DNA from 3 places in the Plantactinospora soyae genome. Region 3 is predicted to be linked to each of the others. Evidence: predicted binding sites of a transcription regulator. Region 3 holds the regulator's gene; each other region holds the start of a gene.
The links. The regulator HrcA, encoded in region 3, represses chaperone genes, less so after heat shock. The targets are predictions, from matches to a motif close to GGTTNGCACNCTCNNNNNGAGNGTGCNAACC.
Positions count from the first base shown of each region.

Region 1: a site for HrcA is predicted at 2,683-2,713, ahead of groES (co-chaperone GroES). Genes of this name have one in related genera too.
Region 2: a site for HrcA is predicted at 2,478-2,508, ahead of groL (chaperonin GroEL). Genes of this name have one in related genera too.

Region 1 is NZ_JADBEB010000001.1:790,798-795,052, reverse strand. Features, by position in the region: gene H4W31_RS03445 (sugar ABC transporter substrate-binding protein) at 1-301, opposite strand, end outside; gene ybaK (Cys-tRNA(Pro) deacylase) at 782-1,261, opposite strand; partial or broken gene H4W31_RS03435 (THUMP-like domain-containing protein) at 1,397-2,596, opposite strand; gene groES (co-chaperone GroES) at 2,845-3,159, shown strand; gene groL (chaperonin GroEL) at 3,238-4,255, shown strand, end outside.
Region 2 is NZ_JADBEB010000001.1:60,726-64,980, reverse strand. Features, by position in the region: gene H4W31_RS00240 (DEAD/DEAH box helicase) at 1-254, shown strand, start outside; gene H4W31_RS44070 (carbohydrate-binding domain-containing protein) at 336-2,243, opposite strand; gene groL (chaperonin GroEL) at 2,606-4,177, shown strand.
Region 3 is NZ_JADBEB010000001.1:9,656,729-9,660,983, forward strand. Features, by position in the region: gene H4W31_RS42120 (16S rRNA (uracil(1498)-N(3))-methyltransferase) at 1-248, opposite strand, end outside; gene dnaJ (molecular chaperone DnaJ) at 368-1,504, opposite strand; gene hrcA (heat-inducible transcriptional repressor HrcA) at 1,571-2,593, opposite strand; gene H4W31_RS42135 (DUF4870 domain-containing protein) at 2,871-3,512, shown strand; gene hemW (radical SAM family heme chaperone HemW) at 3,572-4,255, opposite strand, start outside.

The DNA.
Region 1 (4,255 bases), 8.9 Mb from region 3:
TGACGATCATGAGGACGTTGACGCCGTCGGTCATCATCTGGTCGGCGATGGTCTGGAACTGGGCCTTGTCGCCCTGGGCGTTCTGGATGACCGACTTCACGCCGGCGGCGTCGAACGCCGCCTGCAGGTACTTGCGGTCCGCGGTCTCCCAACGGTCCGAGGAGGCGCTGTCCGGAAGAATGACGCCGATCTTCGGCGTCTTCTCGGTGTCACCGCCGCTGCCGGAGTCCTCGCCGCACGCGGCGAGGCCGCCCGTGGCCAGCAGGCCCACGGCGGCGATGGTGAGGATCCCTCTGCGCATTGCACGGGTCCTTTCGGGGGTGGGTGTGGTGTCTCGGATCGGGGTGGTGCGGTGGTACACCCGAACGGTCCGGTCGGCGTTCCTGGTGGGCTGCGGCGACCGGTCCGCCACACTTTTGTTGTGTCCGGCAACGTATTGCGCGCGGAGTCGACGGGGCAAGGCTGCCGAGGCCACGAGTTTGTTGTCGCCGATAACAATTCAGCAACGTGATGGTCATGTACCGCCATCGTCCGGGAGCGATGCCTCGAACCAGGATGAAGAGCCCAGGGCCGGCTACAAGGGCGCGGTCCGGCGGGCTGGCGCCGACGCGCCGGCGCTGCGGTGCGGCGCTGCGGTGCGGCGGTGCGGCGCTGCGGTGCGGCGGTGCGGCGCTGCGGTGCGGCGGTGCGGTGCGGCGGTGCGGTGCGGCGGTGCGGCGCGATCCGGCGGGGTCGGGGCGGCGGTGAGGCGCGATCCGGCGGGGTCGGGGCGTGCCGGGGGTCAGGGTGCGGCGAGTGGTGCGGTGGTGGCGGTGGTGAGCCGGATCAGGTCCGCCGGGTCGAGTTCGAGTTGCAGACCCCGGCGGCCGGCCGAGACGTAGATCGTCGGAAAGCGTTCGGCGGAGGCGTCCACCACCGTGGGCAGTGTCTTGCGCTGGCCGAGCGGGCTGATGCCGCCGCGCACATAGCCGGTGGTCCGCTCGGCGAGGGTCCGGTCGGCCAGTGTCGCCCGCTTGCCGCCCACTGCCGTCGCCAGCGTCTTGAGGTCCAGTTCCCCGGTGACCGGTACGACCGCCACGGTCAGTACGCCGTCGACGGCGGCGACGAGCGACTTGAAGACCCGTTCCGGAGGTACGCCGAGCGCGGCGGCCACCTCGGCACCGTAGTTGGGCGTGTCCGGCGCGACGTCGTACGGATGCAGGGTGTGCGGTACGCGCTGCCGCGCCAGCAGCGCCGTCGCCGGTGTTCCCCTGCCCGCCACCCTCGCACCCTATCGCCGCTCGGCCGAACCGGCGCCGGGCGGTGCTCCGGCCGTACCGGCGTCCGGCGGTGCTCCGGCCGTACCCACGCCCGGCGGTGCTCCGGCCGGACCGGTGTCGGGCGTACCCGGGCCGGGTGCGGGTACGGGGCGGCAGAGCAGCACCACGGGTGCGTCGGCGATCCGGGTCAGCACCAGGCTGATCGGTTCGGTCCCGGTCAGCCGCAGGTCACGACGGAGTCGCTCCGGCTCCAGCGCGGAACCGCGTTTCAGGATCTCGACCCGGCCGATGCCGAGCCCGCGCAGCAGGGTGCGGAGCCGCTTGAGCGAGAAGGGGAGCGAGTCGACGATCTCCAGGCACCGGGCGAACGGGGTCGGCCGGGCGGAGTCGGCGTAGACGTAGGCGATGTCCGGGTCGGCGAGGGTGCCGTCGACCGTCGCGGCGAACTCGGCGACCAGGTGGGACCGGACCACGGCGCCGTCCGGGTCGTACAGGTAACGCCGGAGCGGGCCGACCGGCGCGCGTACGGTGCCGGTGCCGGTCAGTTCGTGCGCCGCCGACCCGGTCAGCAGGGTGGCCCGGCGCGGCGCGGCGGCGAGCGGACCGCACCAGACGGTCGCCTCGACCAGGTCGCCGCCGACGCTCACCCACTCGCCCTCGGCGCCGGGCGGCAGCAGCGCGTGGTCGATCCCGGGGGCGACCTTGAACACCGTCCGGGGGATCCGGTCGGCGAGACCGAGCAGGAAGTTCCAGGGCGGGGAGTAGGCGGCCGGGTCGAACACCCGGCGACCGGTGCCGGCCCGCCGTCGGGCCGGATCGCAGAACACCGCGTCGACCGGTCCACCGTCGGAGTCGGTGACGTCGAACCGGGTGGCGTCGCCGAGGCTCACCGTGAACCGGTCGGCCAGCCCGGTCGCCCCGGCGTTCGCGGCGGCCATCGCGGCGGTGACCGGGTCGGCCTCCACGCCGTACACCCGGATGCCGGCCCGGGCGGCGGCGATCGCGTCCGCGCCGAGGCCGCAACCCAGGTCGGCCAGCGTGCGCGCCCCGGCGGCACGCAGCCGGGCGGCCCGGCGGTCCGCGACCACGGACCGGGTGGCCTGCTCCAGGCCGGCCCGGGTGAAGAACATCCCGGCGGCGTCCGGGCCGAACTTGGCTGTCGCGCGGCGCCGCAGCTCGGCCTGGGTCAGCGCGGCGGCGGCCAACCCGGCCGGTATCCCGGCCGACCGCAGCGCGGCGGCCGCGACCAGCGGGTCGCCGCCGGCCACCTTCCCGGCCGCTTCCAGTGCGGTCACCCCCGCCGGGGTACGCAGCGCGGCGAGCTGGTCGGAATCCACCGCTGCATTGTGCCCACCGGTACCCCGGGCAGGCGTGTCGGGTTGGCACTCTCCTTGACGGAGTGCTAGCCGCCGGCATAACCTGCGGTTAGCACTCTCAAACCGAGGGTGCCAGCTTTCGGGCCCGTGTCCGGGAGCTGAACGCCAGGCGGACCGGCACCCGCGACGACGGTCCCGCCCGGTGGCATGTGGCAGATTGACGCTGGTCGGCTCGCCGGCCGGTAAAGAACCCAATACCCCAGGAGGGTATGCCCGTGACTACCGCGACCAAGGTTGCGATCAAGCCGCTCGAGGACCGGATTCTGGTCCAGGCGAATGAGGCTGAGACGACCACGGCGTCGGGCATCGTGATCCCCGACACCGCCAAGGAGAAGCCGCAGGAGGGCACTGTCCTCGCTGTCGGCCCCGGCCGTTTCGACGACGACGGAAACCGGATCCCGGTCGACGTCAAGGTCGGCGACACGGTCCTCTACTCGAAGTACGGCGGCACCGAGGTCAAGTACGCCGGCGAGGAGTACCTGGTGCTCTCCGCCCGCGACGTCCTCGCTGTCATCGAGAAGTGATCTGACTGATTCAGTGACGCTGCCCCGGACCGGCCCTGCCGGGCCGGGGCAGCGCTGCGTGAAGGGACCCTGTAACAGATGGCGAAGATTCTGAGTTTCTCGGATGACGCCCGGCACCTGCTGGAGCACGGTGTCAACACGCTCGCGGACACGGTCAAGGTCACTCTCGGCCCACGCGGGCGCAACGTCGTCCTGGACAAGAAGTTCGGCGCACCGACGATCACCAACGATGGTGTGACCATCGCCAAGGAGATCGAACTCACCAACCCGTACGAGAACCTTGGCGCGCAGCTGGTCAAGGAGGTGGCGACGAAGACCAACGACGTCGCCGGCGACGGGACCACCACCGCCACCGTGCTCGCCCAGGCGATGGTCCGGGAAGGTCTGCGCAACGTCGCGGCCGGTGCCGGCCCGGCCGGGCTCAAGCGCGGCGTCGACGCGGCCGCCGAGAAGATCTCCTCGGCGCTGCTGGAGAAGGCCGTCGAGGTGGGCAGCCGCGAGTCGGTCGCGCACGTCGCGACGATCTCCGCGCAGGACGCCACCATCGGTGACCTGATCGCCGAGGCGATGGAGCGGGTCGGCCGCGACGGTGTGATCACCGTCGAGGAGGGCTCCACCCTGGCCACCGAGCTGGAGGTCACCGAGGGCCTGCAGTTCGACAAGGGCTTCATCTCGCCGAACTTCGTCACGGACACCGAGGCGCAGGAGGCGGTGCTCGACGACCCGTACATCCTGATCACCACCCAGAAGATCTCCTCGATCGAGGAGCTGCTGCCGCTGCTGGAGAAGGTCCTCCAGACGGGGAAGGCGCTGCTGATCATCGCGGAGGACGTGGAGGGGCAGGCGCTCTCCACCCTGGTGGTCAACTCGATCCGCAAGACCGTCAAGGTCTGCGCGGTGAAGGCGCCCGGCTTCGGCGACCGCCGCAAGGCGATGCTGCAGGACATGGCGATCATCACCGGCGGCGAGGTCGTCGCTCCGGAGCTCGGCTACAAGCTCGACTCGGTCGGCCTCGAGGTGCTGGGCAGCGCCCGGCGCGTGGTGGTCGACAAGGACAACACGACCGTCATCGACGGCCGGGGTCGGGACAACGAGG
Region 2 (4,255 bases), 9.6 Mb from region 3:
GCGGCACGACCGGCGAGCGTCACGCGGCGACCGGTGACCGGCGTGCCGCGACCGGCGAGCGGCGTACCGCGACCGCGGCGGCGGGCGGCCGTGGCGGACGCGGCGGGCGTGGAACCGCCTCGTCGGGTGCCGGCGGCGCGTCGGGTCGTTCGGGCGGCCAGGGCGGCGCAGGCGGCGAAGCCCCGGCGGCATCCCGTGGCGCGGCGGCCTTCTCCTCCGGAAGCCGGGTCGGAACCCGGCGCGGGCGACACTGACCGTGCGCCGGTGACCGCGGCTACGCGGTCCGGCGCGCGATCAGCTCCAGGGCGGCTGGTCAAGCCGTACCTGGGCGTCCGTCAGGACGCGGTGCAGGTCAGGGTGGTGGGTGCGGTGTTGGTGCCGTTCCACGATCCGAGGAAGCCGAAGGTGGTGCTGGCGCCGGCGCCGAGCGTGCCGTTGTGGGACACGTTGCCGGCGGTCACCGTCGAGCCGCTGGTGGTCAGGGTCGCGTTCCAGGTCTGGCTGACGGTCTGACCGTTGGCGAACGTCCAGGTCACCCGCCAGCCGCTGATTGCCGACGAGCCGGCCACGATCCTGACGTCGCCCTGGAAGCCTCCGGACCACTGGCTGGTGACCGTGTACGTCGCCGTACAGCCCCGGGCCGGTGCGCCGGTGGGCGCAGGTCCGGTGGGCGGGGGTGAGGTCGGGCCGGTCGGCGGCGGCGTGGGGCCACCGGTCGGCGGAGGCCAGCCGACCAGGCCGCCGCTGTACGTACCGGCCTGGACGGTCATGACCCGGGTCGCGCCGGAGATGCTGCCGCTGGTCGACATGCCACCGAGGATCGTTCCGCTGATGCTGCCGCCCCGGTAGACCTCGTAGCTCTGGCCGTTGGTGACCCGGTTCGAGGAGAAGACCATCTCCCGGAACGCCTTCGGTGCCCGGTACGAGACGAGTACCTGGCCGTTGGAGACGAGATGGACTATCGAGTTGGCGCTCTGGTTGGCACTGAATCTGGGGGCGGCCCAGCCCTGGCCGGAGGTCGGCGGCACGGACATCACCGCCATCGACGTCGAACCGGCGGCGAAGACGGTGCCGCCGTTGAACCGGACCGGGCCGTTGGAGTCGATCGCACCCTCACCGGGACTGCCGCTGACCGGGCCGTTGACCACGACGGTTCCGCCGGAGAACGTGACCGAGCCGTTGGAGTCGAAGCCGTCGATGCTGGAGTTGACCAGCACGGTGCCGCCGCTGACCACGATCGAGGCGTTCGGGGCCACGGCGAACTCGTCGATCCCCTCCTGGACGGCGTTGATCGCGTCGTCGCTCGCCGTGACGTTGACGGTGCCGCCGCTGATCGTGACCCGCAGGGCCTCCAGGGCCTCGAAGGAGTTGGTGACGGTGACGGTGCCGCCCGAGATGTCCAGCGCGTTCTCGCCGTGGATGGCGTCGTCGCCCGCGCCGACCCGCACCGAACCGTTCGTGATCGACACCGCGCCGTTGGGGGCTTCGGTGTCGTCTGACTTGAGGCCGTCACCGCCGGCCGTCACGGTGACGTTGCCACCGTCGACCCGCAGCTGGTCCTTGCCCCGGATGCCGTCGTCGACCGCGTCCACCACGATCGTGCCCGCGTCGATGACCAGGCCGTCCTTGCTGGCGATGCCGTCGTTGGCGTTACCGCGTACGGCCAGGGACCCGTTTCCGGTGATGGTCAGGTCGACCTTGCTGAACAGGGCGGCGTTCGGCTCGTCCGTCTCCGGGTCGGGGTAGACGTACCGGGTCGCGTCCGACAGCCGGTTGCTGGAGCCGTCGGCCAGTACGACGACGACCTCCTCCGCGTCGGCGACCTGGAGCGGGGAGTTGGTGGAGTTGGCGAGGGACGCGCCGTTGAGGATCAGCCGTACGACCCCGGGGTCCGGGGTGTCGACGTTCAGGTAACCGTCGTTAAGGGTGCCGGTGATCTCGTACTCGCCGGGTGCGGTGATCGTGATGGCGCCGCCGACGATCGTGACGTCGCTGCTGGTGCTGGTGGCACTGGCGCCGGTCAACGTGATCGGGACGATCGCGGCCGCGCTCGTCGGGGGACCGCCCCGGGTGTCGTGGGCGGTGCTGCCGGCCTCGGCTGCCCGCGCTGCGGTCTGGGCCGCGGTCGTGCGAGCCCCGGTGTTCGGTGACCCGGTGCTGTGGGCGTGGGCCGGGCCGGCGCTGACGAGCAGGATCGCCACGAGCCCGACAGGGATCGCGCCGCTGCGCGTGGTCTGTTTCATGGCCGTCCTGTCCGGTCAGATGATCACGAGGTACCGGGCTGATCGCGAGGTACCGGCCGAGGGTGCGATCCAGGTGGGGCGGTGGGCACGACCTCGGTCTCATCGAGCTTCGTCTATGTATAGCACTTCTGGCGCGATCGGGGCAGGTCCCCGGGGCGACGGGCCGCCGGGCGCGGAGGACGGGACGGATGATCTTCGTTTTCTTGCACTCTCCGGCGGCGGGTGCTACACCGTAGTTAGCACTCGCCTAGCGCGAGTGCCAGCCGAATGGGATGAGCCCTCTGGTGGGGCGTACGCGTACGTCATCGCAGGTCGGTCCGAACGGTGCTGATCACCGGCACGACGAATAGAGGACGACGCAGATGGCCAAATTGATCGTGTTCGGTGAAGACGCCCGTCGTGGGCTCGAGCGTGGCATGAACGTCCTCGCCGACACGGTGAAGGTGACGCTCGGCCCGAGGGGCCGCAACGTCGTACTGGACAGCAAGTGGGGCACGCCCACGATCACCAACGACGGTGTCAGCATCGCCAAGGAGATCGAACTCGACGACCCGTACGAGAAGCTCGGTGCCGAACTGGTCAAGGAGGTCGCCAAGAAGACCGACGACGTGGCCGGCGACGGCACCACGACCGCCACCGTCCTGGCCCAGGCCCTGGTGCGCGAGGGGCTGCGCAACGTCGCCGCCGGGGCGAACCCGATCGCGCTCAAGCGGGGCATCGAGCAGGCCGTGGCCGCGGTGACCGAGGCGCTGCGCGGCCAGGCCCAGGAGGTCGAGACCAGGGAACAGATCGCGGCCACGGCGTCCATCTCCGCCGGCGACTCCAGTGTCGGTGAACTCATCGCGGAGGCGATGGACAAGGTCGGTAAGGAAGGCGTCGTCACCGTCGAGGAGAGCAACGCCTTCGGTCTGGAGCTCGAGCTCACCGAGGGAATGCGCTTCGACAAGGGCTACATCTCGCCGTACTTCGCCACCGACACCGAACGGCTGGAAACGGTCCTCGACGATCCGTACCTCCTGCTCGTCGAGAACAAGATCTCAAACCTGACCGACCTGCTCCCGATCCTGGAGAAGGTCAGTCAGGCGAGCAAGCCGCTGGTGATCATCGCCGAGGACGTCGAGGCAGAGGCCCTCGCCACCCTGATCGTCAACCAGGTCCGTGGCACGTTCACGTCGCTGGCCGTCAAGGCGCCCGGCTTCGGTGACCGCCGTACGGCCATGCTGGCCGATCTCGCCGTCCTCACCGACGCTCAGGTCGTCAGCAGCGCGGTGGGTCTCACGCTGGAGAACGTCACCCTCGACATGCTCGGCCGGGCCCGCAGGGTGGTCGCCACCAAGGACGAGACCACCATCGTCGACGGCGCCGGTGGCGCGGAGCAGATCGCCGGCCGGGTCGCCCAGCTCCGTACCGAGATCGACAAGAGCGACTCCGACTACGACCGGGAGAAGCTACAGGAGCGGCTGGCCAAGCTGGCCGGCGGCATCGCGGTGATCAAGGTCGGCGCGGCGACCGAAGTGGAACTCAAGGAGCGCAAGCACCGCATCGAGGATGCCGTCCGCAACGCCCGGGCCGCCATCGAGGAGGGCCTCCTGCCCGGGGGTGGCGTGGCCCTGGCCAACGCTGCCGTCACGGCCTTCGACAAGCTCGACCTCGTCGATGACGAGGCCACCGGTGCGAACATCGTGCGCCTCGCGCTGACCGCGCCGCTGCGGCAGATCGCGGACAACGCCGGCCTTGAGGGTGCCGTGGTGGTGGCGAAGGTCAGCTCACTCGCCCCCGGTCACGGCCTCAACGCCAGCACGGGCGAGTACGTCGACATGATCAAGGCCGGCATCGTCGAACCGGCCAAGGTGACCCGTTCGGCGTTGCAGAACGCCGCCTCGATCGCCGCGCTGTTCCTCACCACCGAGGTACTCATCGCCGACAAGCCGTAACCACCCGGCGCCGGATCACCGGGCGACGACCTCCGGGTCAGACCCGGATCGGGACCGGCCAGTACGGCTGCCCGCCGT
Region 3 (4,255 bases):
CCCTGTACGACGACGAGCCTCGGGTCGGGCGGCTCGACGTACCGCCGGGTGGTGACGGAGGCCGTCAGGGTGCCCCGGCCGACGGCGGTGACGACGGCGGTGGCCGTGCCGCCGCGCCCGTCGGCGAGCAGCAGTTCCTCGCCGGTACGCAGTCGTTGTACGGTCGCCGCGTGGTGCCCCTCCGGGCCGTCGAGGGTGACGACGTCATCGGAGGGTAGCGACTCGACCAGGAACAACGGCGCACTCACGGCGAGCAGGTTAGCTCACCGGGGCGTGGCCGTACCCGGGAAGTGGCCCCGACGCGAACCGGCCCGCCGGCCGGACTGGTCGTCCGGTCACGGTCGGCGGGCCGGTCCGGCCGCTGTCGTCAGGCGTGGCCGTTGAAGGCGTCGCGCATCCGGGAGAAGAAGCCGCCCTGCTTGCTCAGCTCGGCGACCTCCTCGCCCCGGGTCTTGGCGAAGTCCCGCAGCATCCGTTCCTGGTCGGCGTCGAGTTTCGTGGGCGTCCGGACGTCGAGGTGGACGTAGAGGTCACCCCGGCCGGTACCGCGCAGGTGCGGTACGCCCCGGGCCCGCAGCCGCAGCGTCGAGCCCGGCTGGGTCCCCGGCTTGACGTCGACCGGCTCGTCGCTGTCCAGCGTCTTGATGGTCAGTCGGGTGCCCAGCGCCGCCGCCGTCATCGGCACCGTCACCCGGCAGTGCAGGTCGTCGCCCTTGCGGGAGTAGACGTCGTGCGGTCGCTCGTGGATCTCGACGTACAGGTCTCCGGCGGTGCCGCCACCGGGGCCGACCTCGCCCTGCTGGGCCAGCCGGATCCGCATGCCGTCCTCGACCCCGGCCGGGATCTTGACGGTCAGCGAACGCCGGGTACGCACCCGGCCGTCACCGGCGCAGGTGGGGCAGGGGTGCGGGACGACCGTGCCGTAGCCCTGGCAGACGGTGCACGGCCGGGACGAGACGACCTGGCCGAGGAAGGTGCGCTGCACCGACTGCACCTCGCCCCGCCCGCCGCACGCCTCGCAGGTGGCGAGGTGGGTGCCCGCCGCCGTACCGGCGCCGGAGCAGGTGGTGCAGAGCACGGCGGTGTCCACCGCGATCGGTGCCTCGACCCCGAACGCCGTCTCCGGCAGGTCCAGTTCGAGCCGCAGGATGGCGTCGGCACCGGGCCGGGTACGGGGTCGCGGTCCCCGAGAGCCACCAGCGGCTCCGAAGAACGCGTCCATGATGTCCTGGAAGCCGACGAACGGTCCGCCGGCGCCCCCCGGGCCCGCGCCGGGGCCGCCGCCCGGAGCGAGCGGGTCCCCACCAAGATCGACAATCTGCCGCTTCTGGTCGTCGGAGAGGACCTCGTACGCGGCGTTGATGTCCTTGAACTTCTCGTGTGCCTCCGGATCCGGATTCACGTCCGGGTGGTACTGCCGCGCCAACTTCCGGTAGGCACGCTTGATCTCGTCGTCGGAGGCGTCCCGGCTGACGCCGAGAATCCCGTAGTAGTCCTTGGCCACTGCGTTCCGTGTCCTCATGTCTGTCTCGCGTTACCGTCCGCCGGTCGTCTCAGGTGAGCTTTGGGGTCAGTTCTGTGCCAGAACGTCGCCGACGTAGCGTGCCACGGCCCGCACCGTGGCGATGGTGCCCGGGTAGTCCATCCGGGTCGGGCCCAGCACGCCGAGGCCGCCGAGGATGGTCGCCCCCGGACCGTATCCGGTGCTGACCACCGAGGTGGCCCGGAGATTGTCTATCTCGTTCTCGTCGCCGATACGGACCTGGAGTGTGTTCGGTTCGACCTCACCGATCAGCTTGAGCAGGATGACCTCCTCCTCCAGCGCCTCGAGGATCGGTCGCAGCGAACCCTGGAAGTCGAGCAGCCCGCCACGGGCCAGGTTGGCGGTGCCGGCCAGGGCGATCCGCTCCTCGTGCCGCTCGACCAGGGTCTCCATCAGCACGGTGGCGAGGGTGGTCATCGCCGGGGACAGGCCCGGCGCCACCTCGTCGATCAGGGCCTGGACCAGCGGCGGGGTCTCGGCCAGCTTCTGGCCGCCGAGCCGCTCGTTCACCAGCCGGCGCAGGTCCGTCACGTCGTCGGCGCTGATCGGTGCCGGCAGTTCGACCAGGCGCTGCTCCACCCGGCCGGTGTCGGCGATCATGACGAGCATCAGCCGGGTCGTGGAGATCGGCACGAGTTCGAGATGCCGCACCGACGACCGGGCCAGGCTCGGGTACTGCACCACGGCCACCTGCCGGGTCAACTGGGCGAGCAGCCGCACCGTGCGGTGCACCACGTCGTCGAGGTCGACCGCGCCGATCATGAAGCGTTCGATCGCCCGGCGCTCGGCCGGGGTGAGCGGCTTGACCCGGGAGAGCCGGTCCACGAAGAGCCGGTAGCCGCGGTCGGTGGGCACCCGGCCGGCACTGGTGTGCGGCTGCCGGATGTAGCCCTCCTCCTCCAGCACGGCCATGTCGTTGCGGACGGTGGCCGGGGACACTCCGAGCTGGTGGCGCTCGACCAGCGCCTTGCTGCCGACCGGTTCCTGGGTGGCGACGTAGTCCTCCACGATCGCGCGCAGCACGTCGAGCTTGCGGTCGTCGAGACCCATCCTCACCTCCCTGCGACGCCCCGGCCCCGGCACCGATACGGCCGGGGCGGCCACGACGGTCGGGCCACGGTTTCCCTGGCACTCGACTGTAGCGAGTGCCAGTCTACGACCAAGGTGTACCGGACGCGATGATCGTTTGGAAGGGCTGCCTGAGCCCGGACAACAGGCTTGCCCGGACACCCTACCCCGGCGGACCTAACAGGCACGGTCGGCTATTGTCCAGATCCGATCGTGGGCGTGGCTGGCGTCACTTGATCCGGGCCCCTACCGTGGCCCCATGACTGAACCACCTCGCCCTCCCGGAGACTACGGCCCGGGTGGTCCGCCACACGATCCGTACTCGCCGGGCGCTCAGCCGCCGACCTCCGGCGGTGGCGCATATCCTCCGCCGACCTCCGGCGGCGGTGCGTACCCCCCGCAGGACGGTTATCCCCCGCAGGACGGTTACCCCCCACAAGGTGGTTACCCGCAGGGTGGTTACCCCCCACAGGGTGGTTACCCGCAGGGCGGCTATCCGCAGGGCGGTTACCCGCCACCCGGTGGCCAGTACGGCGGCCCGGCTCCGGCCGGCTACGCCAACAGCGACGACAAGACCTGGTCCCTGGTCGCCCACTTCGGCGGCGCCGCCGGCGCCTTCGTCGGCGGTGGCGCGGGTGGCTGGATCGCCCCACTGATCGCGTTGCTGGTCCGCGGCAAGGAGTCGCCGACGGCTCGGGCCCACGCGCTGGCGGCCCTCAACTTCCATATCCTCTGGTCGATCATCGCGATCGTCGGTTACATCCTGATCTGCGTCTTCATCGGCATCCTGGTCGTGCTTGCCGCATGGCTCATCGCCTCGATCTTCGGACTCATCGCCGGGCTCAAGGCGGTCAACGGCGAGCTGTACAAGTATCCGATGTCGATCAATATGATCAAGTAGCCAGATCCTCGTCGTGCTGGCGGGGGCCCGGGCGACCGGTCTCCCGCCGCCCCTCGAGGTCAGGGCAGCAGGTCCCGGACGACCGCGTCGGCGAGCAGTCGCCCGCGCAGGGTGAGCACGGCCTGCCCCGAGTCGTACGCCGCCCCGTCCAGCAGTCCGGCGTCGCGGGCCCGGTCCGCACCCGCCCGACCCGGGTCGTCCAGGACCGTCAACGGCAGTCCGGCGGACAACCGCAGCCGCAGCATCACGTCCTCGACCCGCTGCTCCACCGCCGACAGCAGCTCCCGGGCCTGACCGGGGGACGTCCCCGCACCGAGCCGGGCCGCGTACGTCGCCGGGTGCTTGACGTTCCACCAGCGCACCCCGCCGACGTGGCTGTGCGCCCCCGGACCGAGGCCCCACCAGTCCCCGCCGGCCCAGTAGAGCAGGTTGTGCCGGCACCGCGCGGCCGGCGTCCGGGCCCAGTTGGACACCTCGTACCAGGAGAAACCCGCACCGGACAGCGCCTGCTCCGCGGCCAGGTAACGGTCCGCCGCGACGTCGTCGTCCGGGTACGGCAGCTCGCCGCGCCGCATCCGGGCCGCCAACCGGGTGCCGTCCTCCACAATCAGGGCGTACGCGCTGACGTGGTCGACGCCGGCGTCGATCACCGCCGCCAGCGACCCCGCGAAGTCGTCGGCGGTCTCCCCCGGCGTCCCGTAGATCAGGTCCAGGTTGACGTGGTCGAACCCGACCTCCCGGGC